Alkalihalobacterium alkalinitrilicum: one gene and its partner. The protein of the gene in region 1 interacts with the protein of each later gene in a pairwise test. Links are inferred from orthologs where the notes say so. Each region holds a gene or a part of one and is shown in the gene's direction. Other genes may lie near its edges.

Region 1 (16,122 bases):
ACACAAAGAATTGCCAGATAGTCTTGTGTACGCACTAGTAGAAGAAACGTATAAAAACTATGATCGGTTAGCAACCAATGCTCCTTCAGCTGAAGAGACTCTTCCTGAGAATATAAAATACTTGACGGTACCACTACATTCTGGTGCAGCACAGTACTTTGAGGAAAATGGTTATGAAATACCAGAACAAGCTAAGCCAATAGACTAAAAAAATATAGGGAGTCGCTACTACCTTAGTGACTCCTTAGCTATATCGACTAGGAGGTGCTTACTTTGTTAAAAACAGATGAAAAAAGTGAATTGGAAAAACTAAAGGAAGCATCTGAACAAAATTCTACGGAAAATGAGCGTTATCGAGATTTAAAGGGAATTGGTTACAAGATTATATATATTACAGGGGTTATATTTGTTTTATTTATTTTAATAACAATATTATGGAAACCCATTGACCCTTTTTATATGAGAAGCGTGTTTCTAATATCTTCTCTAGTTATGGTATTAACGCTCGTGCCTTACTCTAAGTCTGAACGTGCAAAAAAATTCCATTGGATAGATCTCACAGGTATACTACTATCAATTGGGATTTTAAGTTATATTTTCTGGGACTTTCATGGCATCCTCGGACGAGTAACTACTTTCCCAAATGGTTATGATGTTATTGCTAGTATTGTGCTTTTGTTACTTTTATTTGAAGCAACCAGAAGATTACAAGGATGGGGATTGGTAATCCTTGCGTTAATTTTTATTATTTATGCAATTATTGGCAACTACTTACCTGGGATACTTTGGCACCGAGGATATGAGATTGAACGGATATTAGGTAATACGTTCAGTAATATTGGTATTTTTGGTATACCTCTAGGAGTTGCTACAACCTATGTATTTATGTTTATTTTATTAGGTTCATTTTTACAGGTTTCAGGTGTTACACGTGTTTTTGTAGATCTAGCATCTTCAATAGCAGGTGCACAAAGAGGAGGACCTGCTAAGGTTGCAGTCTTAGCTAGTGCGTTTTTTGGGACAATTAATGGAACTTCAGTAGGAAACGTGGTAACTTCAGGAACTTTCACTATACCTATGATTAAACGGGCAGGCTATTCTGCTCGATTTGCTGGAGCAACAGAATCTGTAGCCTCAACTGGGGGACAAATTATGCCACCTATAATGGGTGCGGCGGCATTCCTAATGGCGGAATATTTAGGTATAAGTTACTTTGCAGTTGCTCTCGCAGCCACAATTCCTGCTCTTCTTTATTTTATTTCTATATTTATAATGGTTGACTTTGAATCACGTAAAAAACAAATTAAAGGTATACCTAAGGAAAAACTACCTAACTTTAAATATATTATTATAAAAGAGTCTTATTTACTGATTCCAGTGTTTGTTCTCCTATTCTCTCTGTTCTTTTTGCAAATTTCACCTCTTCGTGCTGCTTTTTATTCAATAATTGCAACAATTATAATATCAATATTTAACGCTACTAATCGTATGGGAATTAAAAAGACGTTAGATGCACTCCATATCACTTCTAGAGGATTGATGGATATAGCTGTTACTACTGCAGTAGCAGGAATAATAATAGGTATGGTTTCTCTAACAGGACTAGGGTTTAGATTTACAGAACTTGTTATTTCTTTTTCATTTGGAATCATGTTGCTTGGATTAATACTTGCTATGCTTATTACAATTGTTTTAGGGATGGGGCTACCTACTGTTGCTGCATATGCTATTTCAGCAGTAATTATTGCACCAGCTTTGATTGAGTTAGGGGTTAACCCGTTAGCCGCTCACCTATTCATACTATACTTTGCTAGCCTCTCTGCAATTACTCCACCAATTGCACTAGCGTCATTTGCAGCTGCAGCAATTGCAAAGGCAAAACCAATGGAAGTGGCACTTACTTCTGTTAGGTTAGGGATGGTAGCGTATATAATCCCGTATATGTTTGTTTATGGAACAGGTCTTATTTTACAAGGTCCTTTTACTCTAACACTTTATAAAACTATAACATGTATTATTGGAATTTATGCATTAGCTGGTTTTGTGCAGGGGTGGTTTATTAGAAAAGTAAACTGGTATATTAGATGTTTGTTACTATGTATAGGTTTAATGCTAGTAATACCTGAAATAATCAGTGACATTTTAGGAGCTATTCTCTTATTATCAATTATTCTTATCCAAAGAAAGCCTACTACTATTTCATCAGAATCTACAATAGATTCAGTAAATTAAATAAAGGCTTTAAGGTGGAGGGAAGTCATTACTTCCCTCGATCTACTGATATTAGACAATTAATGCCAATTAATATAAAAGGCTGGTAGAGTATGAGAGCTTTTGACTAAAAGTTTATTTTTATATAGGTAAAAACTATATTAATTATCAAAAATGTGTATTTTACATTACATAAAACTAATTATAAAATTATTATGAGAATTCTAAAAATAAACACAAAATTTATAGCGGTCTGGTATTGCTAAATAAGGAGGAGTATTTTTGTTTAAAAAAGTTTTAATAGCAAATAGAGGAGAAATAGCAGTTAGGGTCATTCGGTCCTGTGAGTATTTGGGTATTAAAACTGTAGCTATATTTTCGGAGGCTGATCGTGATGCCCTCCATGTTCAACTGGCTGATGAAGCTTTTTGTGTTGGGGGACCACGCGTAAATGAAAGTTATTTAAACTTAGAAAAAATTATCGAAGTGGCTAAAGAGAATAGCGTGGATGCAATACATCCTGGGTATGGTCTCCTTTCAGAAAATAGTCATTTTGCTGAGGAGTGTAATAAGAATGGGATTGTGTTTATAGGTCCTTCTCCAAAGGTTATTTCTCGTATGGGTAGTAAGATAGAGGCACGTAAAGTAATGGTAAATGTAGGTGTGCCTGTCGTTCCAGGAATAGATTATCCTTTAGGGGATGTTGAAGAAGCTTGTAGGGTAGCAAGTAAAATGGGCTTCCCTGTTATGTTAAAGGCCTCTGCAGGAGGTGGGGGGATAGGGATGCAGGTTGTCAAGACTGAGGAAGAACTTCGAAAAGTATATTCTGGTAACCAAAAGCGAGCTAATGATTTTTTTGGGGACGGGGCAATGTTTATCGAAAAATTTATTGAAAACCCACGTCATATTGAAGTTCAAATTTTGGTTGATAGTCAAGGGAATGCAGTATATTTGTGGGAACGTGAATGTTCTATTCAACGTCGTCATCAAAAGGTGATCGAAGAAGCCCCATCATCTTTTTTAGATGAAGAAACTAGAAGGGAAATGGGAAAGGTTGCTGTAAGAGCTGCAAAGGCCATTGGCTATACTAATGCAGGGACGATTGAATTCTTGGTTGATAGCAATAAAAATTTCTATTTTTTGGAAATGAATACGAGGTTACAAGTAGAACATCCAGTTACTGAAGAAATAACGGGCATCGACTTAGTCAAGGAACAGATAGAAATTGCTACAGGAAAAGAATTAACATTTTCTCAATCTGATATTAAAAGAATAGGTCATGCAATAGAGGCCCGGATATATGCTGAGGATCCTCAAACATTCTTTCCATCACCAGGTAAAGTTACAAAGTTTAAGATTCCCAACGGTGAAAATATTCGTCATGAATTGGCTGTTTACGAGGGTTTTACCGTGACACCATACTATGACCCGATGATTGCGAAATTAATTGTTACTGGAAATGACCGAGATGAAACGATTAATCATCTTAAAGAAGCATTGGAGAACTATCATGTAGAAGGAATTAAAACAAATATACCTATGTTAAAAAGAGTTATCTCCCATCCAGCCTTCAGTGCAGGAGATACAACCACAAATTTTGTACAAAAATATTTAAGTGATAAATCAAAAGTGGAGGGATAAACATGAGTGAAATTGTAACAAATATGGCTGCGAATGTTTGGAAAATACTAATTAACGAGGGGGACCAAATAGAAGACGGTCAAGAAATTGCAATAATGGAATCTATGAAAATGGAAATACCAGTAATAGCCGAAGAAAGTGGAGTTGTTAAAGAGATCAAAGTGAAAGAAGGAGACTTTGTTAATGATGGAGATGTTTTATTAATACTAGAATAATAAAGACAACCAAATAGTCAAATTTGATTATTTGGTTGTCTTTATTTTGAATTATTTTACCAGATGGAATTAGTTGTAAGAGGGAGGTGACCTTTTGGCAATTCCAGAAGTCAAAGAAAAAGAAAATTATCCTGCTCAAAAGAAAGAATCTCGAGCTTCTAAATTGGGCAAATTTTTACCTGGTATTGGGTTGTGTTTAAGTGTAATGGTAATTGGGTTATATTTAGCTGAGGTATTGGGAATTGCTTTTAATTACTTAAATGGAATTTCTACTGAGGCTAGTAGCCCTATTTCGGGAGTATTTATATCAATTATTTTAGGTTTACTAATAAGAAACATGATTGGTTTACACCCTATTTTTAAGAACGGTGTTAATTTTTCAATCAAGTTTATTTTGAAATTAGGAATAATTCTATTAGGAATCAGGTTAAGTTTTATGGATGTTGTAAAATTAGGTTCTTGGGGAATTCCTATTATTATCTTGTGTATAGTTTCCGGAATATTTATTACTCTCTGGATTACAAAAAAACTAAACCAATCTTATCGTTTAGGGACATTAATTGCTTGTGGTACGGGAATATGTGGTGTAACAGCTATACTAGCAACTGCTCCTAGTATTAAGGCAAAAGAAGATGAGGTTGCTTATGCAATTGCTAATATAACGTTATTTGGAATAATAAGCATGATCCTCTATCCATATATTGCTTTTTATTTGTTTCAAAATGACCCTATTAAAGTAGGAATATTTCTTGGTACAGCCATACATGATACAGCTCAGGTCGCTGGTGCTTCTCTAATTTACGATCAAACTTTTGATAATGCTAGAGTTATTGATGTTGCAACTATAACAAAATTGACACGTAATTTCCTTATTATTGCTGTTATCCCCATAATATCTTTCTATTATCTTAAAAGTATTCCCAAAGATAGTAATAGTAAAGGTGCGGTTACGCCAAAGTGGTATAAATTAATACCATTATTTGTAATAGGTTTCCTCATTTTATCTGCTATTAGATCCATTGGCGATGCTGGTGTATCACATAGTGGGTTTGCTTTTGGATTACTAACACCCGAAAATTGGGCATCCTTTTATTCAAATTTAGACACAATTGGTACAAAATATATGTTAGGTTCTGCTATGGCGGCCGTTGGACTATCAACAAGCTTAAGTGTATTTAAAGGTTTAGGTATTAAGCCATTTTATATCGGTATAATTGCAGCATTGTCAGTAGGAGTTATCAGTGTCATTATGATTTCCTTATTGGGAGGGTTAATAAATTTTTAAAACTAATGAAAGGAGCCTGCAAATCAGCAAGCTCCTTTCATTAGTTTATTCTGTTACATCTTCCTCATTCATACCTAAACTATTAGGTAAACTTTCTTCTAAACCTAAGTGCACTCGTAATTCATGAGAAACATCTTCAACAGACTCTTGGTCTAATTGATAGTAGTAAATGCCATCCAAACGCAAATTATCGCCGCGTAATGAAAGTTGTTCAATATCATTAATAGAGCTTGCATAAGGATGTAATGCTAACATGTTTTCAAATAAAAAATTGGTTGAAATATGTTCACTAATTTCATCAATAATCGTATCGAAACGTAGGATCGACGATAATGATGCGGCTTCTTTAATAACCCCTTTAACGACTTCTTGCTGACGTTCCCCACGACCAATATCTCCGCGTGGATCATCTTTTCGCATTCTCGCATAAGCTAACGCTTCTTCACCATTTAAACGTTGTAGCCCTTTGTAGATCGTTACCGCGTTTCGACTTCCTTGACTTCCATGTGCATTAAAAGTAAATGGTACTTCGACTTCAACGCCGCCTAAAGCATTGATAACCTCTATAAAGGCTGTAAAGTTCAAGCGGACAAAATAATCAACTGGAACATCAAGTAATTCTTCAACCGTGTCAATCGACATATCGACGCCGCCGAATGCGTGAGCGTGGTTGATTTTATCTAGGCGATCACGTCCAACAATATTGACTCGTGAGTCACGAGGAATACTTAACATTTTAATTGATTGTTCTTCTTTATTAAATGTCACTAACATCATCGAGTCTGTTCTTGCACCGCGACTGTTAGGTTCTAACGTATCTATTCCTAAAAAGAGAACGGAAAAGTTATCACTTTTTGGATCAATCGGTTCTAATCGTTTTTCTGATTTATCGCCACGTGCTAATTCTTGATTCACTTCTGAAGCAGCACTTGCAAGTTTATATGTGAGATAGGAACCATAGGCAACTGTCGGAACTACAATTATCAATAATGGAATGATAAACCATAGCAATCGACGTCTATTTTTCCTTTTTCTTTTATCAGTTCTTTTTAGCATAATTCGACTCCTTTTTCTAGTCTTCTAATCTATTTTAGTTGAAGACTTTCTTATTAGCAATACGTAAATAATTCCGTTTATTCCTTTTAAAACGGCTAATTTCTAGTGTGTTTATAAAGGTTACTAAAATAGTAACCCATTTTTCTAGTATCTTCTAGTACAAAGTTTGACAATATATGATATAATACACCGTGTATTTTTAAAATAGTATATTAAATTTATATAAATATAATCTAAATAGATGGAGTGATACACATTGTCAAAGAATAGCTTATGTGTAGTTGGATTAGGATATATTGGTTTACCAACAGCGACGATGTTTGCTAAACATGGCTTTAATGTATTAGGTGTAGATATTAACGAAAATGCTGTAAACCTTTTAAACCAAGGAGAAATTCATATAGAAGAAGTGGGCTTAGGTGAATTAGCGAAGGAAGTAGTCACGTCTGGAAACTTACATGCAGCAACAGCTCCATCATTTGCCGATACCTTTATTATAGCAGTACCAACGCCTCATCATGCAGACGGTTCTGCCAATTTAGATTACGTCGTATCTGCGACGAAGTCGATCTTACCTTATTTAAAAGAAGACAATGTAGTGATCATCGAGTCAACGATCCCACCGCGTACGATCGATGATGTGGTGGCACCGATCCTTACAGAAGCAGGTTGGAATGTCGGAGAGAATGTATTTTTAGCCCATTGCCCTGAGCGTGTTCTTCCTGGGCGTATTTTAATCGAGCTCGTTGAAAACACACGTATTGTTGGTGGAATTAACGCGATTTCTGCCCAAAAGGCAGCTGAAGTTTACCGTACGTTTGTGACAGGCGACATTTTAGAAACAAGTGCCGTCAGTGCAGAAATGTCGAAGTTAATGGAAAATACGTACCGTGATGTCAATATTGCCTTAGCAAACGAATTAGCGAAAATTTCTGAGCGTCTTGGTGTGAATGCACTGGAAGTTATTCAACTAGCAAATCACCACCCGCGCGTAAATTTACACCTTCCAGGTCCTGGTGTTGGTGGACACTGTTTAGCAGTTGACCCTTACTTTATTATTGAAAAAGCACCAGAACAAGCGGTGTTAATTTCGGACGCTAGAAAAATCAATAATTCAATGCCACAATTTGTTGTGGAGCAATTAGAAAAAGTGCTTTCTAATGAAAATGCGAAAGTGGCCGTATTAGGGTTAACGTACAAAGGAAATATTGATGATGTTCGTGAAAGTCCGGCGATGGATATTGTCGCGTTACTACAACAAAAGTCATTTAATCTGTCCTTCCATGACCCGCACGTACGTCAAGAACAAGTATCTTTTACCTTATCATCATTTGAAGATGCCGTTGAAGGTGCGGAATGTGTGTTAATTTTAACAGACCATAAAGAGTTCAAATCGTTAAATGAAGAAGCAATGGTGAATACAATGAGCAACCCACTTGTATTTGATACTCGTAATTGTACAATAATCGAAAATACAGCGATTCAATACTTTAATTACAGCAACTTGTTTGAAATGAATAAAACATTACAAGAAGTGTAATAATACGAAAAAGCCGTTCCGAATGGAACGGCTTTTTCAATCACTTATTGAAGTTCTAAATGCTTCTTCAACTCATTGCTTACACGTGTAATTTCTTCATTAGGGACAATGTAGTAGTAAATGCCATTTATCGTTTGACCAGAACCGCTAATTTGTAGTTCATCTACACTGTGGCGAGCATCACGGTAATTCGATTGAATTTTGTTGATCGCATCGAAATCTAAATCAGTCTTAACGTTATTACCTATTGCTTTTAACATATCATCAAGTCGTGTAATTGAACTAATTTGAGCTCCTTCTTGGATCACACCATTAATCACTTGACGTTGTCGATCATTTCGTCCAAAATCTCCACGAGGATCTTGCTTTCTCATTCGAACAAACGAAAGGGCTTCTTCACCATTTAATGTGATTTCTCCTTCAGGAAATGTAAATCCACTTTGATTAAAAGCAAAGCTATTATCAACAGTTACGCCACCAACAGCATCGACAATATCTTGAAACCCATCCATATTAACACTAATATAATGATCAATTGGAATATCAAGCATATGCTCAACCGTATCCATCGTCATTCCCACACCACCAAATGCATAAGCATGGTTGATTTTGTCTTCATTCCCACGACCAACAATAAGTGTACGCGTATCACGAGGAATACTTAACATTTTAACGGATTTCTCATTTGGATTAACCGTCATTACGATAATCGTGTCTGAACGACCTTTAATTTCCTCACCGCTAGAATCGACTCCTGTAATAAGGAAAGAAAGTGGTTCTCTTTGATGAAAGTCAACCAACCGTGTTTTTTCACGTTCAATGGGTTCATGCATTTCTGATGCAGTATCTTTTACCGTCTTATATAAGTAGAAACCGTAGCCAACAACTGATAAGACGATGATACTTATAATAATAGAAGCAATGATAATTATTTTCTTCATGGGATAGTGCCTCTTTCTATGGTTTTTTGACATTTTTTGATAGTCTAGCAGATTTATTATAGAAGGAATTAGACAATTCCGCAATCTGAATTTTCACACCGGTATCACACAAATTTTAGATTCATATATAAAAATTTACTAATCTCTTTTTTTACCTTCAAATCTCGACCGTATATGATATAATTCTCTATGTAATTTCTAGTTGAAATTGACAATTTTATAAGCTTCTTACTATTAGGGAGGACAAGATGGAAGAAACAATTAGCCTAAAAGAACTATTTACGACATTAAAGAAAAGAATAAAGTTACTCATTATTCTACCGTTGATTGCTGTCGTAGTTAGCGGATTAGTCAGTTATTTACTTTTAACACCGATTTATCAGTCATCGACACAAATCTTGATCAACCAGTCAAAGGTGGACATGCAAAACGTAACTCAAGCAGACTTAAGGACCAATATTGAATTAATTAATACGTATAACGTCATTATGAAAAGTCCAGTGATTTTAGAAAAGGTTATTGCTGAACTTGACTTAAATACATCGGTTGGTGCTTTGAATAGTATGGTAACTGTCGGCAGTGCGCAAAACTCTCAAGTCGTCGCGATTACCGTGCAGAACGAAGATCCAGCAATGGCGGCACAAATTGCGAATACGGTAGCAAGCGTGTTCCAACGCGAAATCGTCAATATTATGAATGTCGATAACGTCAGCATTTTATCTGTTGCCCAAATGGCTGATAACCCAAGTCCGATTAAACCAAACCCTACATTAAATATGGCGATTGCTTTTGTTGTTGGGTTAATGACGGCCGTTGGACTAGCCTTCTTACTTGAATACTTAGATACTACTGTAAAAACAGAACAAGATATCGAAAAATTACTCGGTTTACCTGTCATTGGAGTTGTTTCGCAAATGGAAGCAACGACAGCGAATAAGAAAAACCGACGAAATGCTTCTTAGAGGAGGTCTAGACGATGTCACGAAAAAAACATACAAAAGAATCGAATAAACGAAATTTAATTACCCATCATGAACCGAAGTCACCGATATCAGAACAATATCGTACGATCCGTACGAATATTGAATTTGCGTCCATTGATGAAAAAGTGAGTACGATCCTTGTAACATCGGCAGGCCCAATGGAAGGAAAATCAACAACAGCTTCGAACTTAGCCGTTGTCATGGCTCAACAAGGAAACAAAGTGTTACTGATTGACGCTGATTTACGGAAACCCACAGCACACTATACATTTGGCGTCGCTAATCTTGCAGGGTTAACGAGTATGTTAACAAAACAACATACGGCTGAAGAAGCGGTGCAAGTAACAGAAGTGAAAAATTTATATATTTTACCAAGCGGACCAACCCCACCCAATCCTGCAGAGCTTTTAAGTTCAAGAGGAATGTCTGTGTTATTGGAAAAATTAGCAACTGCCTTTGACGTTGTGATTTTAGATTCACCGCCATTACTAGCGGTAACAGATGCACAAATTCTCGCAAAACATGCTAACGGCACGATTTTAGTCGTAAGTAGTGGCAAGACAGATCAGGAGCAAGCTATAAAGGCAAAAGACCTATTAACAGCAGCGAAAGCGAAAGTTCTAGGCGTTGTCTTAAACGCAAAAGAGCTCAAAGAAGGTCAATACTACTATTATTATGGTAGATAAATGGTAATCTTGTAAAAGGGTGTACCTAAATGCCGTATTCTATGATAATATGGAAAAGGATTTACAAAAGAGGTGAGTAGAATGATTGATATTCATTGTCATATCTTGCCAAGTGTTGATGACGGGGCAGCCCATAAAGCGGAGAGTATTCAAATGATCGAGCAGGCAATCGAAGAAGGGATTACAACGATCATTGCCACTCCACACCATCTGAATGGACCATATATAAATGAAAAACAAAGCATTATTAAAGCTGTGGATCAGCTAAATGAAGAAATAAAAATAAACGGACTTAATATGAACATCTTACCAGGTCAAGAATGTCGAATTTATGGAGATCTAGTCAGCGATTATCATAAAGGCGACATTCTTCCGTTAGCAGATAGTAACAAATATGTATTTGTTGAATTTCCATCTAATCATGTCCCACGATACGCAAAGCAATTATTCTATGATATGCAGCTGGCGGGGTTAACACCGATTATTGTGCACCCAGAACGGAATAGTCAGATCACGGAAAAGCCAGATCTGTTGTATGACTTTGTGACTAGTGGAGTATTAACGCAAATTACAACATCTAGTTTGACAGGTCACTTCGGTAAAAAGATTAAAAGATTTACAGAAGATCTCATCGAACACAATTTGACACACTTTCTAGCATCGGACGCTCACAGTTTAGTAAAGCGTCCATTTCGAATGAGAGAAGCTTTAAGTGAACTTGAAAAAAACTTTGGAACTGAAGTCGTGTATCAGTTCCAAGAAAATGCCAATCTTGTAGTGAGCGGTCTTCATGTAGGTATGGACCCACCTGAGAGGATTCAAAAGAAAAAGTTCTTAGGGATATTTTGAATAGGGTGATGGATATGAAGAAATTTTCAGATTTCCCAAAAACGATAAATAAAACGGTTAGGTATATTCAGCAGGATGCGCCTTACGAAGACCTTGAGGCCATCCATCATCTAATTAAAACAGCAATAGATAGACGCAAGCAACAAGAAAACAGGACGAGCAAGGCGACCTGTTAGAGTATAATCTATTGGCAATGTCTCCTTGCCGTTATCGATGGAGGCACTCGACCATGCTGTGGGGTTCTGTATCTTGAACCCTTAGGTGCTAGTCGTCAAGGGTGTGGTGTGAGGAGAGGTTAAATGCCTCTTTATATTTAAATATAAAACAATTGTAATGAAACGTTTTCATTGCTTTTATATTGAGCCTTAAGCTATGGATCTTTTCACAAAAGGTGTATAGCTTAAGGCTTCATTTTTGGAAAATGATTTGGAAGGGGTAGGAAAATGTCTTATCAGAAACGGTTATTAGCATTAATGCTAGTAGACTCTATGATTGTCTTATCATGTATTTTCATTAGTTACTTTATATTACTACCAATAGGAACTACAATTTCAACGGTACTTATCATCAGTTCAGTGACATTATTACTAAGCCATCATGCATTTGCCTACTATTATAAGTTGTATAAAAAAGCATGGGAATATGCGAGTATTAATGAGTTGATTGGGATTGGAAAAGCGGTCACTTTTTCGATTATTGTAACGGGGGTTGTCCAATTCGTCCTAATTCAGGATGTTTATTTCCGTACGTTAGCGATTACTTGGATGATGCATATTTTATTTATTGGGGGTTCCCGTTTTTCATGGCGTATGTATCGCGATACGTACATTAAACCGAGTAAAGATAAGATGCGTACGCTTATTATCGGAGCGGGTTCAGCAGGGACAATGGTCGTGAGGCAGCTTCAGCATAATGAGGATGTCGAACTGAACCCCGTTGCTTTTATTGATGATGACGTTTCGAAGCATCATTTAGAAATTATGGGTCTCCCTGTATTAGGTGGCGTAGAGGTCATTGAAGCAGTCGTTCAAGAAAAGCAGATTGAACAAATTATTATTGCCATTCCTTCATTGAAAAAAGAGGAGCTCAACAATATTTTCAACGAATGTGCAAAAACAAAAGCAAAGACACAAATTATGCCAAAGATCGAAGACATTATGGTAGGGAAAGTGTCTGTGAACCAATTCCGAGATGTTGAGGTAGAGGACTTACTCGGTCGTGAACCCGTTGAATTAGATATCGCTGGTATTGAGAACTTTATTAAAGGACAAACCATCTTAGTGACAGGAGCAGGAGGTTCGATTGGATCTGAAGTTTGCCGACAGATTACTAACTTCGGGCCGAAAGAATTAATCCTATTAGGTCACGGTGAAAATAGTATTTATTCGGTTGAAATGGAATTAAGACGGAATTACCCTGACCTAAATCTAGATACAGAAATTGCAGATGTTCAAGATCGGGAAAAGATGTTTGTAATTATGAATAAACGAAAGCCACATGTTGTCTTCCATGCCGCTGCTCATAAGCATGTACCGTTAATGGAACGTAACCCAGAAGAAGCGGTGAAGAATAATGTGATCGGAACGAAAAATGTTGCCGAAGCGGCGAGTGATGCGGGAGTTAATACATTTGTTATGATTTCGACGGATAAAGCAGTGAATCCAACGAGTGTGATGGGCTCTACGAAACGGATTGCGGAAATGGTTATTCAACATATGGATATGGTTAGTGATACGAGGTTTGTAGCGGTTCGTTTTGGTAATGTATTAGGTAGTCGTGGGAGTGTCATTCCACTATTTAAAGAGCAAATTCAAAACGGTGGTCCAGTGACAGTAACTCATCCTGATATGGTACGTTACTTTATGACCATCCCAGAAGCTTCTCGACTTGTGTTACAAGCGGGTACCTTAGCTAAAGGTGGAGAAGTGTTTGTCCTGGATATGGGGGAGCCTGTTAAAATAGTAGATTTAGCAAGAAACCTTATTAAACTATCTGGATATACAGAAGCAGAAATTCCGATTGAGTTTACGGGTATGCGTCCTGGGGAGAAGATGTTTGAAGAGCTTCTTGGTGAAGATGAGGTACATGATGAACAGGTGTATCCGAAGATTTATCGCGGGAAGACGCCGATGGTGAATATTAATGTGGCCGAGCAGTTGATTGGGGAGTTTGAACAATTAACAAGTGAACAGCTGCGTGAGGAATTGTTGGATATTGCGAATTTTAGGAAGAAGAATTTGCAGGTAGTTGGATAGCTATTAGTTGGTTAGTTGGATAGTTGGACAGTTGGTTAGGGGATAGTGGTTAGTAGGTAGGAAAAGCGGAATGAGTTGATGAGTTGGAAGAGTTGGGACTCGTTTCGCTAGCTGAAACGTCGGGGGTTGGAAGAGAATAAAATTGGCTGGTTGGTTAGGAAAGACAAGACCAAAAATTAACATTTTTAGGTAAAAGAACAGCTTCTTGGAATAACTCAAAAGCCTAACCAACTAATAACTAACCAACTAACCAACCAAAAAACAGAAAGTTGGTCCTTCAAAATGACTTATAACGACACTAACAAGTTAATCGTTTGGCAAAAGTCACATCAATTAGTCCTCAACGTTTACAAAATAACCAAAGACTTTCCTAAAGATGAACAGTACGGATTAACATCGCAAATTAGACGAGCCGCCGTTTCTGTACCGAGCAACATTGTCGAGGGAAAAGCAAGAGGCTCAAACAAAGAATACAAACGATTTCTGCTAATCGCGAGAGGATCACTAGAAGAAGTGAAGTATCAAATGTTATTAGCAAAAGAGTTAAAATATATAAATATAGAAGACTATGAAGAATTGTCAAAAAGAGCAAACGAAATAGGGAAAATGTTGAATGGAATTATTAGAAGTTTGTAAATTAGTTGGACAGTTGGACAGTCGGATAGTTGGTTAGGAAATGATATAGCTTAAAGCATATTATGTTGTTTACTGAAGTAGTTTAGCAAGAAAATAGCTTCATTGAACAACCCAAAAACCTAACCAACTAAAACCTAACCAACTAACCAACCCAACCAGGAGGTTATTTAATTGAAAAAAGTCAAAAAAGCCATCATCCCTGCAGCTGGCCTTGGAACTCGTTTCCTTCCAGCGACAAAAGCAATGCCGAAAGAAATGCTACCGATTGTCGATAAACCGACGATTCAATATATTGTCGAAGAAGCAGTTAATTCTGGAATTGAAGATATTATTATTGTTACAGGTAAAGGGAAGCGTGCAATTGAGGATCATTTTGATCATGCGTTTGAGTTAGAGCAAAACTTATTCCAAAAGGGCAAAACTGATTTATTAGAAAAAGTTCAATATTCGTCGAATATGGTAGATATTCACTATATCCGTCAAAAAGAGCCACAAGGATTAGGACATGCTGTATGGTGTGCTCGTAAATTTATTGGGGATGAACCGTTTGCGGTATTACTAGGTGATGACATAGTTCAAGCGGAAAAGCCTTGCCTAAAACAACTGATGGAGCAGTATGAAGATACACTTTCATCTGTTATTGGTGTGCAGACAGTGCCTGATGAAGAAACACATCGTTATGGAATTGTAGATCCGATCAACAGTATTGGACGTAGATATTCGGTAAATCAGTTTGTTGAAAAACCAAAGCAAGGTACAGCTCCATCCAACTTAGCGATTATGGGACGCTATGTTTTAACCCCCGAAATTTTCATGTTTTTAGATCGGCAAGAAACAGGAGCTGGTGGGGAGATTCAGTTAACAGATGCGATCCAAAAGCTAAATGAAATCCAACGTGTGTTTGCTTATGATTTTGAAGGTAAGCGATATGATGTTGGGGAGAAGATGGGGTTTGTGAAAACTACATTAGAGTTTGCGATGCAGAATGGGGAGTTGAAGGGAGAGTTGCTTGGTTTTCTTGAGGAGATGTTGGAGAGGGAGAGAGTGAAATAAGTCGGACAGTTGGTTAGTGGGTTAGTTGGAAAGGGAAAGATAGTATAGATCTTTAAGCCTTCCAGCTTACCAACTGTAATATATTTTGACACCTTTAGAATTGCTGAATAAGACAATCTTGGAGGTGTCATGTATGTTTGTAAGTAATAGAGTTACTAAAATACTGTCAGTTATAAAATCATTAAGAACGAGTTCAATAGCAAAGGGTGGTAGGTTTCTTAGAACTGAGAATAAAGGTATTACACTAATTGAGCTACTTGTTATAATTACAATTTTAGGAATACTTGTAGCGATTGCGGTGCCTTCTGTTTTGGGTTTGATAGATAAATCTAGAGATGAAGTTTGTCGTGTGAATTTACTTCAGTTGGAAAAGGAGTATGAGACATATTTAGCTCTGGAGATTATTGATCACTCCAATGTAGTGTTTACACAATTTTTAGAAAGTTACGATGGTAAAATTTGTGGAGATGAGTGTAGTTTTGCTTATGTTGATGGAAAAGTTGTTTGTAGTGATGGGGCTGGTGACGATGATGGTAAGGAAGACGAAGGTGTTCCGTTTTTATGATTGTAAGTGATTAGGTTTTAGGGGATAGTGGGTAGAAAGACCTTAACCTAATTACTAATAACTAACCAACTAACTGCTAATTCGATTGAATAATAACGTGGAACTGACTATCGTAATCAGATAACAAGTTGGAAGCCTTGGAGCGTAAGGGTTTCGAGTGTTTTTAATAGTTTTTAAGGTTTGATTGAATGGTAGTTTAATAGGAA
Region 2 (15,949 bases), 690 kb from region 1 along the record:
AAATTCGCGAGAGTGATGAAGAAGAACCACGTATTAACGATAGCTCTAAAGGTTGGTTTAGCAATAACATTATCGACTTTAACAAGTTAAAAGAAGCGAAAGAAGAGAGAAGCCAACCCTTCTGGGATGATGGTAATAGAGGTTGGAGTCCTAAACTCCCCCCTGTAAACCGAAAGAAAAAAGGAACAAATCGTTTCAAAAGTACATTGGCGCAATTACCCATTTCACTCATTGTGGCTGGATTATCCGCCATTATCGTTGGGGTAGGATTTGGATTTATGGTGTTGACCGCCTTTACTGGGGAAGCTGACGGGAATACGGCCTCACTTACGCCAGCGAATGAAGTCGTTGAGACAATAGCGACTGGACAGGCTGTTCAAGCTGCGACTCTCCCAGATTTGTCGGTCGAAATTGTTCAAGGCGGAGCTTTTTCAACATCAGAAAAAGGAAATGAAATTGTCTCAGCGATTAAAGCAAGAGGACAAGCCGCGGTCTTAAAAACAGGCAGTGACCCGATGTATATGTTCATTGGACTCGGACTTCAAAAAGAAGAAGCAGGCCGGTTAAGTCAACTGTATCAAGCGCAAGGGCAAGATACGTATGTGAAACCTTTTGCAGTAAACGGTTCTATTGCTTCGGTTGATAGTGAAGCGGGAAAACAGTTTTTCACACAAGCGGGTAACATGTTTAATGAACTCGTGCGTTTTTCGGTGGCAGGCCTTGCAGGACAAAGTGTAGAGATTGGAAATATAGAAACGTTTCTAAATCAATTTCAAGAGTGGAACAATAATGGAGCCACTGTTCTGTCGGCACTACCAGAAGAAGTTAGAGGACAGGCTCAACAATTCATCACGAGTATGTCAGGAGCTGCCGCCGAATTAGAAGGATATAAAGGGGAACAACAAGAAATCAAGCTGTGGGGTATCCAACAACATTTGTTAGAAGCGCTATTATCATATGAAGCGTTGATACACGTATTAAAATAATAAATTAGAATTAGTTAAGACTCATCTTCGTAAGGTGAGTTTTTTTGTTCTGAGGTAAGTCCGAATTTCTTTATAGGGTTAATTATTATAGAAGACAATAAATTCACGAATATTTATGAGCACTTGCATTAATATATTGGAAAGCTGTTGGGCATCACAAATCAGAGAAATTATTAAGTTAATGTAAAGATTTACTCTGCTATCTTTCATTTAATAAGTATCATTTGTTATCATTTAACTAATCCTTGTACAATAAACATATGAATTGTAAGTTCAGAAAGGTCTTTTTTGAGCTTAATCATAGATTATTGTAAAGGATGTGCCCTTCATGAAACCATTCGTATTAGCCTCAGGTTCACCTCGCAGAAAAGAGTTACTAGAACAAGCGCAAATTTCATTTACCGTACAAACCAGTGATGTTGATGAAACGATCAATTCCAATTTATCTTCAAAAGAATTAGTTCAGTCGTTAGCTTATCAAAAGGCAGAAGCTGTTTTTGCTATGAACCAAAATGCAGTCGTATTAGGCGCAGATACGATCGTCGTATTAGATGGTCAAGTGCTCGGGAAGCCCAATGACCGTAACCATGCAAGAGAGATGCTTTTGAGTTTGTCTGGAAAGAAGCATTCTGTTCTTACTGGAGTATCGATTTTAAGTCAGGAACAACAACGTACTTTTTTTGTTGAAACTTACGTGCAATTTTGGGAATTGTCGAATAAGGAGATTGAACGTTACCTTGATACAAATGAACCTTTTGATAAGGCTGGAGCTTATGGAATTCAAGGCTTTGGTGCAACGTTAGTCAAAGAAATCTCAGGTGACTATTTTTCCGTTGTTGGTTTACCACTGGCTTTGACTGTACGAGAGTTGATCCACTTTGGAATCACCCCCAATTTTTAGTATAAAAATCCCTTTTCGATAGGATGAAATGAAGAATATTGGCAAACGCTAGGAAAGTGAGGATATTACTTTGACCAAGCAGTCCTTATTGATTCGTGATGTACCGTTTCATGAGCGCCCTCGCGAAAGACTTCTCGCAGAAGGGGCCAAGTTTTTATCGAACCAAGAACTGCTTGCGATTATTTTACGAACAGGTTCAAAAGAAGAATCGGTATTACAATTAGCTCAGCGAGTGTTACAAAAGTTTGATGGGTTAATGTTGTTAAAAGATGCGACTGTCGAAGAACTACAAGAAATCAAAGGGATCGGTGAAGCAAAAGCAGTAGAAGTTTGTGCAGTACTTGAGTTGGGTAGGAGAATTAGTAGCTTAAAATTTGATGAACGATACGTCATACGATCACCTGAAGATGTGTCTCGATACGTAATGGAAGACATGCGGTCTCTAACGCAAGAGCATTTCGTATGTCTTTATTTAAATACGAAAAATCACGTCCTTCATCGTGAAACGATTTTTATCGGCAGCTTAAACGCTTCGATTGTTCATCCACGTGAGGTTTTCAAGGAAGCGTTGCGGCGCTCCGCAGCTTCATTCATTTGTCTGCATAATCATCCTTCTGGAGACCCAACTCCGAGTAGGGAAGATATAGAAGTGACGAAACGGTTAACGGAATGCGGAAGAATTCTTGGAATTGAGCTGTTGGACCATGTCATCATTGGTGATCGAACGTATATCAGTTTAAAGGAGAAAGGATATTTGACATGAAATTTTAAGAAATCCACAACATCATAAGAAAAATAAACGTGTAAAATTATCGTATAGGTACTTTGAGACTATTCTTTTGCCTTGATATTCAGTATAATATACTTTATGAGTTTTGGGTTTCATGAAGGGAGATACATAGATGTTTGGTGGCTTTTCAAAAGATTTAGGGATTGATTTAGGTACTGCCAATACTCTTGTATATGTGAAGGGTAAGGGCGTTATTGTTCGTGAACCATCAGTAGTTGCCTTGCGAACAGATACAGGATCGATAGAAGCGGTCGGGAACGATGCAAAAAATATGATCGGACGTACTCCAGGGAATATCGTTGCCATTCGTCCAATGAAGGACGGCGTTATTGCTGATTTCGACACAACTGCAACAATGTTAAAACATTTCATACGACAAGCGCTTCGACAACGTTCAATTTTCACAAGAAAACCGAATGTAATGGTTTGTGTGCCTTCTGGTATTACGGCTGTCGAAAAAAGAGCTGTCGAAGATGCGACAAAACAAGCAGGCGCTCGCGAAGCGTATACGATTGAAGAGCCTTTTGCTGCAGCGATCGGTGCAGATTTACCTGTCTGGGAGCCAACGGGAAGTATGGTTGTCGATATCGGTGGCGGTACGACTGAAGTGGCGATCATTTCACTAGGTGGGATCGTTACAAGTCAGTCGATCCGTGTCGCTGGGGATGAAATGGATGATTCCATTATTCAATACATTAAAAAGACATATAATTTGATGATCGGTGAACGCACAGCTGAGGCTCTTAAGTTAGAAATCGGTTCGGCAGGTTCTCCAGAAGGCGTTGAAGATATGGACATTCGTGGACGTGATCTTGTGACAGGTTTACCGAAGACGGTAACAGTCACTGGTGCAGAGATTTCTGATGCCTTAAAAGATACGGTTGATTCGATTGTCGATGCAGTGAAAAACACATTAGAAAAATCACCACCTGAATTAGCAGCTGACATTATGGATCGAGGAATTGTGTTAACTGGTGGAGGCGCGTTGCTTCGTAATTTAGATCGTGTCCTTAGTGATGAAACAAATATGCCAGTTATTGTTGCTGAAGATCCGCTCGATTGTGTGGCACTCGGTACGGGTCGTGCATTAGAAAATCTTCATTTATTCCGCTCGAGGGCAGGTATCACAGTTCGTTCGGGTCGCAAATCGTAATTGTAAGTAGGTGTAGACAATGACATTTTTTTCAAATAAACGGCTCATTGTCTTAATGGTGAGCATTATTATACTTGTTGCGTTAATTGGATATTCCATGAGTGACCGTGACCGACTAACTTGGCCAGAGCAATTTATGAAGGACACTGTTGGATGGGTTCAAACCCTCGTTTCCAAACCCGCTCATTTTGCAGCGGGTTTCTTTGAGAATCTGAGTGAACTACAAGGAATCTATGCAGAAAATCAAGTATTAAAAGCAAGATTAGAAGAATATGCTCAAGTTTCTGTTGAGCGAAATATGTTGAAAGTAGAAAATGATACGTTAAAAGCAACCCTTGAAATTGAAGAAACACTAAGTGATTACCAAATGCGTACAGCAACTGTCATTCATCGTAATCCTGATCGCTGGAGTGAGTATATTGGAATTAATCGTGGCTCAGAACACGGGATCGAGCGAAATATGGCAGTTATTACATCTGGTGGTTTAATCGGTAAAGTCCATCAAGTCGGTCAATTTTCATCCAAAGTACAGCTCTTAACGGATAATGATCGAACAAATCGAGTATCTGCGATGGTACAAGCAGACGATCCTGTATATGGATTTATTGAAGGGTTCGATCAAGAGTCGGGATTACTTATGTTGAAGAAAATGGATATTGATGCGGATATTGAAGTGGAACAAACGGTAACGACATCAGGACTAGGTGGTGTATATCCGCGTGGCTTGATCATCGGTGAAATTGTGGAGATTGTACCTGATGAATACGGTTTGACAAAAAATGCTTACATTCAGCCTGCGGCTAATTTTTATGGATTGGATTATGTCCTTGTTATTGAACGTACGAGTACGAGCTTACAGCCAGAACTTATGGAGGAGGACGGATCGTGAATCGTATTCTTCTTCCTTTAATCATGCTGTTCTTTTTTGTCGTCGAAGGGTCTCTATTTCAAGTATTTGCCCCAGAGCAATATGGCAGTGGTATACTGTATATTCCTAGGTTTGTCGTCGTTGCAATTGTGATTATCGGTATTTTCTTAGGTCGGACTCATGCAATTATTTACGGATTAATTTTTGGAATTCTGTATGATGTTGTTTATACAGAATTGTTAGGTGTCTATATGTTTTGTCTTGGGTTGATTGGCTATTTGTTGTCGTTATCACACCCTTATGTTAGAAGAAGCTATTCTCTTGTCGTCATTCTCACCTTAGCGGCCGTGCTAATCGTTGAGTATTTCACTTATGGGATTAATTGGATGTTGAATATAACTGGAATGATGCATGATGAATTTTTACGACAACGTTTATTATCAACTTTAGGTATGAACTTTCTTTTTTCACTGATCTTATTGTATCCTTTACGAAAGTATCTTCTTTATTTAAAACGAATGGAAGAAATTCAAAAGCACTAGTCATTGCAATTTTCTCTATAGAAAAAGAGGAGATTTTAGTCTTTTTGTAGAATTAACAGTAATGGTGTAAATGGATTTAACCTATTTTGAGGTGAAATATAAATGGTACAAAAGAAACACCACGTTACAATAAAAGGAACGAAAGACGGATTAACATTTTTATTGGATGATAATTGTTGTTTTGAAAATGTGATGGAAGAACTAAAAGAAAAATTATCATCGAAGCATTATGAAAAATCAGATGGTCCAGCAGTCAAAGTTCATGTAGTTACTGGAAATCGTTATTTAACAGAAGACCAAGAAAACACACTTCGTCAACTTGTTTGTCATGAAAAAAATTTAGTTATTGATAAACTTGAAACCAATGTCATTACCAAAGAAGAAGCTGAAAGAATTGCAGAAGAAAAGCAAATGGTCATGGTTTCAAAAATTGTACGTTCAGGACAAGTCTTTAAAGTCAATGGCGATTTATTACTGATTGGCGACGTAAATCCAGGTGGAACGGTCATTGCGACAGGTAATATTTTTGTCATGGGAGCTTTGCGTGGAATGGCGCAAGCTGGGAGCGAAGGAGATGAAACGGCGGTGATCGCAGCCGCAGTTATGGCACCTTCTCAGTTGAAAATTAATGAGCACTTACGTCAAGAGCCAAATCGAAATGAACAAGTGGACCGACAAATGGAATGTGCCTACATAAATACGAAAGACGGTGCGATTGTCTTAGAACGTATTCAACAATTGCCTTGGCTACGTCCAAGCTTAAATCGATCACCAGAAAAAGTGTTTTCGTAAACGGATAAACCGTATTGGAATTTGACATAGAGGAAGAAAGGGGAAATATGTGTGGGAGAGGCTATCGTAATTACTTCTGGAAAAGGGGGCGTCGGGAAAACGACAACTTCCGCTAACATCGGAACAGCCCTAGCCCTTTCAGGTAAAAGAGTGTGCTTAATCGATACAGATATCGGCCTTCGTAACCTTGATGTTGTTATGGGGCTTGAAAACCGAATCATTTATGATCTTGTCGATGTTGCAGAAGAGCGTTGTCGCTTACAGCAAGCCCTGATTAAAGACAAGCGCTTTGAATGTTTATATTTATTGCCAGCTGCACAAACAAAGGATAAATCGTCAATTAATCCAGATCAAATGAAAATAATCGTTGAAGAGTTAAAACGAGATTATGATTACGTTTTAATCGATTGCCCTGCAGGTATCGAACAAGGATTTAAGAATGCCGTTGCTGGAGCAGATAAAGCGATTGTCGTGACAACTCCTGAGTTGTCAGCCGTTCGTGATGCAGACCGAATTATTGGTCTACTAGAAAAAGAGAATGTGGAACCACCATTGCTCATCGTGAATCGTATTCGAAATCATATGATGAAAAGTGGAGAAATGCTAGATGTTGACGAGATTGTTAGTATTTTAGCTATTGAATTACTAGGAATTGTCGTTGATGATGAAAATGTTATTAAACATTCTAATAAGGGAGAGCCTGTCGCTCTTCATCCTGGAAGCAAAGCATCGATTGCTTACCGGAATATCGCAAGACGTATTTTAGGTGAAACAGTCCCTCTAATGGCATTAGGAGAGGAAAAAGGTGTATTTAACAAAATGAAAAAATTCTTTGGAATTCGGTAAAAACTAGCGAATATAATAACTCGTTTGTAGACCAATTTTAGGGTGATATAAAAGTGATTAAGAAGTGTAGTGGACTTTTCCATTACGCTTCTTTTTTTATCCGTTTTACTGGCGCTAAGACTCCGCCACTCAAGGCAAGTAGGAGAATAAGGATAGTAAAGGTAAATGATAAATAACAACTGATGGTAGTTATTATCATGTTATTTGTAAACTTTTAACAAAATAATCAATGAAGACTCATTTTATGAGTAAAAAACTAACAACCTTCGAAAAAGGCTAAGTTCCTTATTTTATAGCTATTTTGCTAAGTAATTTCACTTACAAAATACTGTTTTCATTGTATGGATAGGGTAAAACCTTGTCAGATCTTCTTTCAATTGAGAACACAGTCGTCATCTTTTATGGCAAAATGACAGTAATTCAAATAGTCAGAAACTTCTTACGGATGTTCACCCAGTATTAGTCAAACAAGAAAAGGACCAAGTGGTCGTCTTACTGTTACTATAATTCCTTGTATCCATATTTGAATAAGGGGAATTAGGTAACCTTACAACCATTCGTAAGAGTAAAAAAAGAATGTTTAGGGGGAATACGAGTTGAAAGTTTCTGATCTTTTTACCTTTAAGGACGAGAGGACGAAAATTTTACACTTTACCTGGTTTGCCTTTTTTGTATCTTTTTTCACCTGGTTCAATATGGCACCACTAGCGACGACGATGCTTGAGAGCTCAGACTGGTTGACGAGTGAACATATTGCAGCATTAGCCATTATCAATGTTGCCTTAACGATCCCAGCTCGAATTGTTATCGGGATGTTGTTAGACCGATTTGGTCCGAGACTTGTCTATTCAAGTTTATTAATTCTAATGTCAATACCAACGTTTGTGTTTGCTTTCGGAGATAGCTGGTCACAAATGATGATTTCGAGGTTATTACTAAGTAGTATTGGTGCAAGCTTTGTTATTGGTATTCGAATGGTAGCAGAGTGGTATCCGCCAAAAGATGTCGGCTTTGCTGAAGGGGTCTACGGTGGTTGGGGGAATTTTGGTTCTGCTGCTGGTGCAATGTTACTTCCTTGGGTTGCCTTAACGATGTTCGGTGGCGATAATGGGTGGCGTTATGCTGTAGCGTTAACAGGAGTCTTTTGTCTCGTGTATGGTGTCATTTACTACTTGAATGTCCGTGATACACCAGAAGGAAAAGAATACGTTAAACCGAAACGAACTGGAGCAATGGAAGTAAGTAGTTGGGGCGATCTAGTCCAACTCATTATTTGGACAGTCCCACTTGGTGGAGCTCTAGCCGTCCTTTCTTGGAGATTGGAAGGGATGGGCTTTATCTCAACGAATGTGCTGTATGCACTATATACGGCAATCGTACTTACTTTTGTTTATCAAGTTTATAAGATATTGAAAGTGAATGTTCCTATCTTAAAAAAAGGTGTGCCAAAAGATGATCAATATAAATTTAAAAATGTAGCTGCATTAAACAGTACCTATTTTGCAAACTTTGGTGCAGAATTAGCGATTGTTTCAATGCTCCCAATGTTTTTTCAACTGACGTTTTCACTAAGTGCAACATCAGCAGGTTTAATTGCGGCATCGTTCGCTTTTATTAACTTAGTCGCACGACCACTTGGTGGTATGCTTTCAGACCGCATGGGCAGCCGAAGGAAAGTGATGCTTGTCTATATGATTGGAATCACTATAGGCCTAGTAGCAATGGGCTTTATAGACTCATCTTGGCCACTTATTGCTGCTGTTGCAGTTATAATATTAACGTCCATATTCATACAGGGTGCTGAAGGCGCAACATTTGCAGTTATTCCGATGATAAAAAAACGGATCACAGGGCAAGTCGCTGGGATGACAGGTGCTTACGGTAGTGTAGGATCAACGATTTATTTAACTTTATATACACTCGTCACACCACAACAATTCTTTTTCATTTTGGCAATAGGTGCATTTCTTAGCTTTTTAGCTTGCTTCTTTCTATTAGAAGAGCCTGAAAATTCGTTTGGTGAGGAATATCATCTCTCATCAGTCGATATGGAAGAGGATGAAGTGGAAGAACAGGTATTAACGAAGAAAGCTCAATAAAAATAGTTTCTTAGAAAATAAATCAAATGGATTTCAGGAGGGGTTACGTTGGAGAAGAAAAAACTTGTACTAATTGGAAATGGTATGGCAGGTGTTCGTAGTATTGAGGAAATTTTAAAGTTGAATGGTCAAGAGGCATTTGATATTAAGATCTTTGGTAGTGAGCCACATGTTAACTATAACCGCATTATGCTTTCCGCTGTATTAGCTGGAGATACAACGATAAAAGATATCGAAATCAACAGTTTAGAATGGTATGAAGAGAATAATATCGAGCTTTTTACGAACGAAACTGTGACAAAGCTAGATACAGAGCGAAAAATTCTTTATACCGATAATGGAAGAGAAATGAGCTATGATCACGTTATTATGGCGACGGGATCGAACCCGTTTATTCTCCCTATACCAGGTGCTGAGTTAGAGGGTGTTATCGCGTTTCGAGATATTAAGGATTGTGAGACGATGATCGATGCATCGAAAAACTATAAAAAAGCTGTTGTTATTGGTGGGGGATTGCTTGGTCTAGAAGCGGCACGTGGTCTATTAAATTTAGGAATGGAAGTAGATGTTGTTCATTTACAAGACTATTTAATGGAAAGACAACTTGACCAAGATGCTGCCAAGTTACTTCGTATTGAACTAGAAAAGCAAGGCATGAACTTCCTTATGCCACAGTTGACAGATAAGATTGTTGGAACAGACCGTGTAGAAAAAGTGGTTTTTAAAGATGGGAGCGAAACAAAGGCAGACCTCGTCGTCATGGCTGTAGGTATCCGTCCTAATACGACATTGGCGAATGAAAGTGGAATTGAAGTGAATCGAGGTGTCGTTGTTAACAACTATATGCAGACAAATGTGTCAAATGTGTATGCGGTTGGAGAATGTGCTGAGCATCGGGAAGTCGTTTACGGACTCGTTGCCCCGCTGTATGAGCAAGGCAAAGTGTTGGCAAAACATATTGTCGGTCAGGATGCTGGCGAAGGATATCAAGGTTCGGTCCTTTCAACGAAATTAAAGGTGTCTGGAGTTAACGTATTTTCAGCTGGCGAATTCATGGACGATGGCTCAACAAGGAGTGTTCGAGTTTATGATGAGTTTGAAGGTATTTATAAAAAAGTAATGATCCGTAATGAGAAAGTGGTCGGCGCTGTGTTATTCGGTGATACGAAGGAAGGTACGAAGCTACTCAGTATGATTAATGAGGGCGCTGACGTTTCAGGTATGGCTCCGATTAATATATTGCAAAGTAGTAGTGGTGGGGAGTCTGAGAGTTTAACAGCAGCACTAGCCGATGGTGATCATGTATGTGGATGTAATGGTGTATCCAAAGGGGCGATCGTTTCAGCGATACGTGAGCAAAGTCTTTGTTCAGTTGAAGAAGTTAGTGGCTGTACAAGTGCAGGACGTTCGTGTGGAACGTGTAAGCCAATGATTTCTGAGCTACTGGCGGATACGCTAGGCGATGAATTTGACGCCGCAGCAAAATCAGAAGCGGTTTGCGGATGTACTGATTTAAGTCATGAACAAGTTGTAGCTGAAATACGTGAAAAAGGTTTAACACATACAAAAGAAGTCATGAATGTCCTCGGATGGAAAAATGAAGGCGGTTGTTCTAAGTGTCGCCCAGCGATTAACTACTATTTAGGAATGGTTCATCCGAAAAACTATGAAGATGAAAAAGAATCTCGATTTGTAAATGAAAGAATGCATGCCAATATTCAAAAAGACGGGACATACTCCGTTGTTCCAAGAATGTACGGTGGCGTAACAAATCCTAAGGAATTAAAGCGAATTGCGGAAGTCGCTGAAAAATATAATGTTCCTCTCGTTAAATTAACAGGAGGTCAACGGATTGACTTGCTCGGAATTAAAAAAGAAGATTTACCGAATGTGTGGAAAGAAATAGGAATGCCATCAGGGCATGCATATGGTAAAACGCTAAGAACGGTGAAAACATGTGTCGGTGAAAGTTTCTGTCGCTTTGGTACCCAAGATTCGATTGGGATGGGGATTGCACTAGAGAAAAAATTCGAAGGGTTGAATACACCACATAAAGTTAAGATGGCTGTGTCCGCTTGTCCAAGAAACTGTGCGGAATCTGGAATCAAAGACGTTGGTATAGTCGGTGTCGAAGGCGCATGGGAAATTTACGTCGGAGGAAATGGCGGCACCGAACTGCGAAAAGGCGATCTTCTATGTAAAGTAAAAACAAGTGAGGAAGTGCTTGTAATAACAGCGGCTTATTTACAACTTTACAGAGAAACGGCTCGTTACTTAGAGAGAACATCTCACTGGATTGAAAGAGTTGGCCTAGATTATGTTATAGACCATATTATTTCCAATGAACAAAACCGTAAAGAACTAAGCGCTAGAATGGATGTTGTTTTATCTACAGTGAAGGATCCTTGGAGTGAAATTTATGAAAGTGATGAACTTCAAAATGAGTTATTTAAAAATAAACACGTTGAAATCATTCAATAAAAGGGGGAACTGTTGATGAGTAAGATAGAAGCAGGGAATAAAGTGATGATTGGAAAATTAACTGATCTTCCAGATAAAGTAGGTAAAGAAGTGATCGTTGGAGACCAGAGTATTGCTGTTTTTCGCTTAGCTAGTGGAAAAGTACGTGCTGTTGAAAATAAGTGCCCGCATAAAAACGGGCCTCTCTCTCAAGGGATTGTAGCGGGTGAACATGTTTTCTGTCCGTTGCATGATTGGAAAGTTTGTTTAGATGATGGGTTAGTTCAAAAACCAGATATTGGTTGTGTGAAGACGTTTGAAACGGTAATTGATGGAGACGCAGTGTTTCTACTAGTTGACTAGAAAATTTACCGATTAGTAGTAGTTTGAACAACCCTTATAAGGGGACCAAGAGGGTGTAAAGTGAATGAGTGATTTAATTCAGTATTTTCGTGAAAAGCAACTAAAGCAAAGCTCTGAACAACTTATGAAAGGGCGCTGCCCCTACTGTAGTATGCAATGTTCGATGGAACTCATTGAAGAGCACATCATTAAACGTAAACGATTTAAAGTAAAGCCGAATAAACAAGATCCAACTTCAGAAGGGCGACTGTGTATAAAAGGTCTTCAAGCCCATCAACATGCGATTAATAGCGAGCGAGTAAAATACCCTCTTTTTAAAATCGATGGAGAATGGGTTCGAATTTCATGGGAATTAGCCATTGAAATGATCGCGGAACAATTTTCGCAAATGCAAAGTGAATATGGAAAAGATTCAATCGGGGTATACGGTGGTGGTTCGTTAACGAATGAAGAAGCTTATTTACTAGGCAAATTTGCTAGAGTCGGTTTGCAAACGAAATATATTGATTACAATGGACGCTTCTGTATGAGTGCAGCAGCGTCTGCAGCCAATGCTACTTTCGGTATCGATCGTGGCATGACAATGCAGTTAACCGAAATTGCTGATGCTAAATGTATTATTTTAGCGGGAACGAACATTGCAGAGTGTCAGCCAACGATCATGCCGTATTTCCGTAAAGCCAAAAAGAATGGAGCTTTTATAATTGCAATTGACCCTCGTGAAACTGCAACGACGAAATTTGCGGATTTGCACATTAAAGTGAAACCAGGGACGGATGCCAATTTAGCGGTAGGCTTACTGAAAGTACTCGTTGACGAAAATTATTGTGATGAAACATTTATTAGTGAGCGAACAAAAGGTTTTGACCAAGTCATTGACGAGTTAAATGGACTTTCGCTATCCGAGATTGCAAAACAATGTGATATTCCAAAGTCAGAGATACTTGAAGCCGCTCGTATTTATGGGAAAGCTGAAACAGGGATGGTCTTTACGGCTAGGGGTGTAGAGCAACATGCCAATGGCTATCAGACAGTTCGTCATTTTTTAAATCTCGTCCTAGCGACAGGAAAGATCGGCAAGCACGCATGTGGTTACGGAGCGATCACGGGTCAAGGAAACGGGCAAGGTGGTAGAGAACATGGTCAGAAAGCGGATCAATTGCCAGGTTATCGCTCGATTGAAATTGAAGCAGATCGTAAATATATTGCTGATGTATGGGGTATAGAAGAAGCTGAACTTCCGCGAAAAGGAGTCTCGGCTTACGAGTTAATAGAGAAGATTGATCAAGAAGAGATTAAAGCATTGTTTTTGATGGGCTCAAATCCAGTTGTTTCAAGTCCGAATGCTATTTTTGTTGAAAAAGCATTGGAAAAGCTAGATTTTTTAGTCGTTGTGGATATGTTTGTTTCAGAAACGGCTCGAATGGCAGACTTAATTTTACCCACTACATCTTATTTAGAAGATGAAGGTACGATGACAAACCTAGAAGGTCGAGTCGTCTTCCGGCATGCGGAGCGAAAAGCACCGAAGGAAGTTAAACACGATTGGGAAATTCTTTGTGAAATTGGGAAGGCTCTTGGGAAAGAAGAATACTTTTCATACGAAAATGCAGAAGACATTTTTACTGAATTGCGAAAAGCAAGTAAAGGTGGAACCGCTGATTACTATGGAATAACGTATGAACGAGTTAAGGATGGGGGTGTCTTTTGGCCGTGTCCAGAGGAAGATCACCCTGGTACACTCCAATTATTTGAAAAAAACTTTCATACTAAAGATGGTTTTGCTTCGTTTAACCTAAGCAACGATCTAATACGAAGTGAGAAGGCCTCGAAGAAATTTCCACTTGTCTTAACGACGGGGCGATTAATGGAACACTATTTAACAGGTGTTCAAACGCGAAGAAGCCAAGAATTAGTCGAGAGGTCTAAAGAACCGTATGTAGAAATTCATCCTGAAACAGCTGAACAATATAACATAGAAGATGATGTTATGGTACGCATTGAGTCGAAACGAGGTTCAGTGATTGTAAAAAGCAAAGTGACAAACAGGATACGTAAAGATACGCTATTTGCCCCATTTCATTGGGGAGACACACAATGTATCAACCGTGTGACAAATCCAGCGTTAGATCCTGTTTGCCGAATGCCAGAATTTAAAATGAGTGCCGTCAATATTAGTCCTATTCAGCTAAGTAAAGAAAAGGTTGAAAAACAATCGGTCGTCATTTAAAAGATAAAGAGGGGGCAAAGGAGATGAAAACAAAAGGGAAGGTGTTCCTTGTCGGAGCAGGACCTGGTGATCCAAAGCTCCTTACAATTAAAGGGTTAGAAGCCATTCAAAAGGCAGATGTTATTGTTTATGATCGTTTAGTAAATTCCGAGTTGATTAAATATGCAGAGCAAAAAGTAGAATTGATATATTGTGGGAAAATGCCCAACCAACATACGATCCCCCAGCACCATATTAATGAGATCTTAGTATATCAAGCAAAAAGAGGAAAACGAGTGGTTCGCCTTAAGGGAGGGGATCCTTGCATGTTTGGTCGAGGTGGTGAGGAAGCAGAGTTTTGCGCTGAACATCATATTGAATTTGAGTTCATCCCAGGAATTACATCAGGCATTTCTGCACCGATGTATGCGGGTATCCCAGTTACCCATCGAGATTATAGCTCTTCAGTTACATTTATTACAGGTCATAAACGTACAGATAAAAAGAGCCTAAGTATTAATTGGGAACAACTTGCGCCTGGTGGTGATACGCTCGTTTTTTATATGGGATTGTCCAACTTAGCAATGATTTGTGAAAAGTTAATGCAATATGGTCGCACGTCGAGTACGCCAGTGGCATTAGTTCAACATGGAACAACCATTCACCAGCGCACGGTGGTAGGTGACCTATCGACAATCGTTGAAAAGGCGGCCGAAGCTAAGATTCAATCTCCAGCTATTATTGTCGTAGGAGAAGTTGTGAAACTAAGAGAGCAACTGGCTTGGTTTGGTGAAGAAAGTATTGAGGAGTTTTCTAGTTTACAAGAGTCAAATATTAGCTAAAAAACGAATATTCATTTTACGGCACACAGTTTGTGTGTCTTTTTATTTTTCTAGGTAGATTTCTCTCCATTCTTAAATGATTTGAGTCATATAAGCAGCGGACAAGTCATAAGATAGAGTAAAAAAGTGGGACGAGACTAGAAGAATTTGTGGGGAAAAGGATGGGGTATGCGATGTCTAAGCGAATTGATAAGATCAAAAAACAAATAGAATCGAGACGACGAGAAGTTCAAGGAAAAGGGGCACGCAAAGAACGAGAACGTTCAGCGCCCCTTTTCTACGATCGTCATGACGAATCGAGAGACGATCCAGATTTTTATGTTTTTCAAGAAAAGAAAGAAGTGTCTCAAGATAGGTGGAAACAAAAAGATTGGTTTTTAATGCGCTCACTCATCGCAGTCGCTCTATTTTTGATGATCGCTATTATGTTTAATAGTGGTATGCCACAACTTGAAAGTGCGAGGCAAGTCGTAAAACAATCCTATGAGCAAGAGTTTCAATTTGCGGCAATTTCAAATTGGTACGAAAATCAATTTGGTCGTCCGTTAGCACTTTTGCCAATGTCGATGGATGTGGCACTTGAAGATACCGATGAAGCCCCACCAGTAGCCTACGCGGTCCCAGCAACGGGACAAATCCGTGAGAACTTTGAACAAAATGGAACTGGAATTTTAGTAGAAACAGCGAAAGATGCAAACGTCGAGGCTGTGAAATCTGGGCTTGTCATTTTCGTAGGCGAAGAGGAGAGGTTAGGACGTACGGTTGCTATTCAGCATTATGATGGTGGACAATCATGGTACGGGATGCTAGAAACGGTCGAGGTAAAATTATATGATCATATCGAAGCAGGTAAACCAGTAGGAAAAGTTTCTAGTGGTGAAGAAAACAAAGGTATTTATTACTTATCAATTAAAGAAGGCGAAGACTATATTGATCCGAACGATGTGATAAGCTTTGAATAATGCGCTTCTTTCAAAAATAAAAATAAATCCTCTATTTTGGTTTGTACTCGGTATCGGTATTTTAACAGGCTATTTTCGAGAAGTCATCATGGTTTTTACGATCGTTTTTATACATGAAATGGGGCATGTGTTGGCT

What was found.
Region 2: the proteins of BK574_RS19685 (region 1) and minD interact in binary tests that used the Bacillus subtilis proteins (3 or more experiments, as listed by UniProt). The link is inferred for Alkalihalobacterium alkalinitrilicum from one-to-one orthologs.

What each region holds. Positions count from the first base shown.
Region 1 is NZ_KV917368.1:4,058,791-4,074,912, forward strand. Bases 8,755-11,711 are described here. They hold BK574_RS19685 (CpsD/CapB family tyrosine-protein kinase), read left to right. Parts: upstream 8,755-9,865; coding sequence 9,866-10,558; downstream 10,559-11,711. Other genes in these bases: BK574_RS19675 (LCP family glycopolymer transferase), read right to left, coding at 8,755-8,889; BK574_RS19680 (YveK family protein), read left to right, coding at 9,138-9,851; BK574_RS19690 (tyrosine-protein phosphatase), read left to right, coding at 10,640-11,407. Outside these bases: BK574_RS19640 (TAXI family TRAP transporter solute-binding subunit), read left to right, coding at 1-208; BK574_RS19645 (TRAP transporter permease), read left to right, coding at 274-2,232; accC (acetyl-CoA carboxylase biotin carboxylase subunit), read left to right, coding at 2,494-3,852; BK574_RS19655 (acetyl-CoA carboxylase biotin carboxyl carrier protein subunit), read left to right, coding at 3,855-4,067; BK574_RS19660 (YeiH family protein), read left to right, coding at 4,162-5,352; BK574_RS19665 (LCP family glycopolymer transferase), read right to left, coding at 5,398-6,408; BK574_RS19670 (nucleotide sugar dehydrogenase), read left to right, coding at 6,665-7,948; more of BK574_RS19675, read right to left, coding at 7,993-8,754; BK574_RS19695 (polysaccharide biosynthesis protein), read left to right, coding at 11,851-13,662; BK574_RS19700 (four helix bundle protein), read left to right, coding at 13,945-14,298; UTP--glucose-1-phosphate uridylyltransferase GalU, read left to right, coding at 14,470-15,351; BK574_RS19710 (type II secretion system protein), read left to right, coding at 15,485-15,916. UniProt on the Bacillus subtilis protein: May be involved in the regulation of capsular polysaccharide biosynthesis. Autophosphorylates in vitro. Phosphorylates and activates in vitro two UDP-glucose dehydrogenases, YwqF and TuaD, as well as the DNA-binding proteins Ssb and SsbB.
Region 2 is NZ_KV917368.1:4,754,770-4,770,718, forward strand. The notes cover bases 5,197-7,980. They hold minD (septum site-determining protein MinD), read left to right. Parts: upstream 5,197-6,083; coding sequence 6,084-6,878; downstream 6,879-7,980. Other genes in these bases: mreD (rod shape-determining protein MreD), read left to right, coding at 5,197-5,240; minC (septum site-determining protein MinC), read left to right, coding at 5,343-6,032; BK574_RS22980 (NarK family nitrate/nitrite MFS transporter), read left to right, coding at 7,475-7,980. In the rest of the region: BK574_RS22940 (hypothetical protein), read left to right, coding at 1-986; BK574_RS22945 (Maf family protein), read left to right, coding at 1,315-1,887; RadC family protein, read left to right, coding at 1,958-2,650; BK574_RS22955 (rod shape-determining protein), read left to right, coding at 2,790-3,830; rod shape-determining protein MreC, read left to right, coding at 3,850-4,719; more of mreD, read left to right, coding at 4,716-5,196; more of BK574_RS22980, read left to right, coding at 7,981-8,977; nitrite reductase large subunit NirB, read left to right, coding at 9,026-11,458; nitrite reductase small subunit NirD, read left to right, coding at 11,474-11,800; assimilatory nitrate reductase catalytic subunit NasC, read left to right, coding at 11,865-14,030; cobA (uroporphyrinogen-III C-methyltransferase), read left to right, coding at 14,054-14,851; BK574_RS23005 (peptidoglycan DD-metalloendopeptidase family protein), read left to right, coding at 15,025-15,813; BK574_RS23010 (M50 family metallopeptidase), read left to right, coding at 15,806-15,949. UniProt on the Bacillus subtilis protein: ATPase required for the correct placement of the division site. Cell division inhibitors MinC and MinD act in concert to form an inhibitor capable of blocking formation of the polar Z ring septums.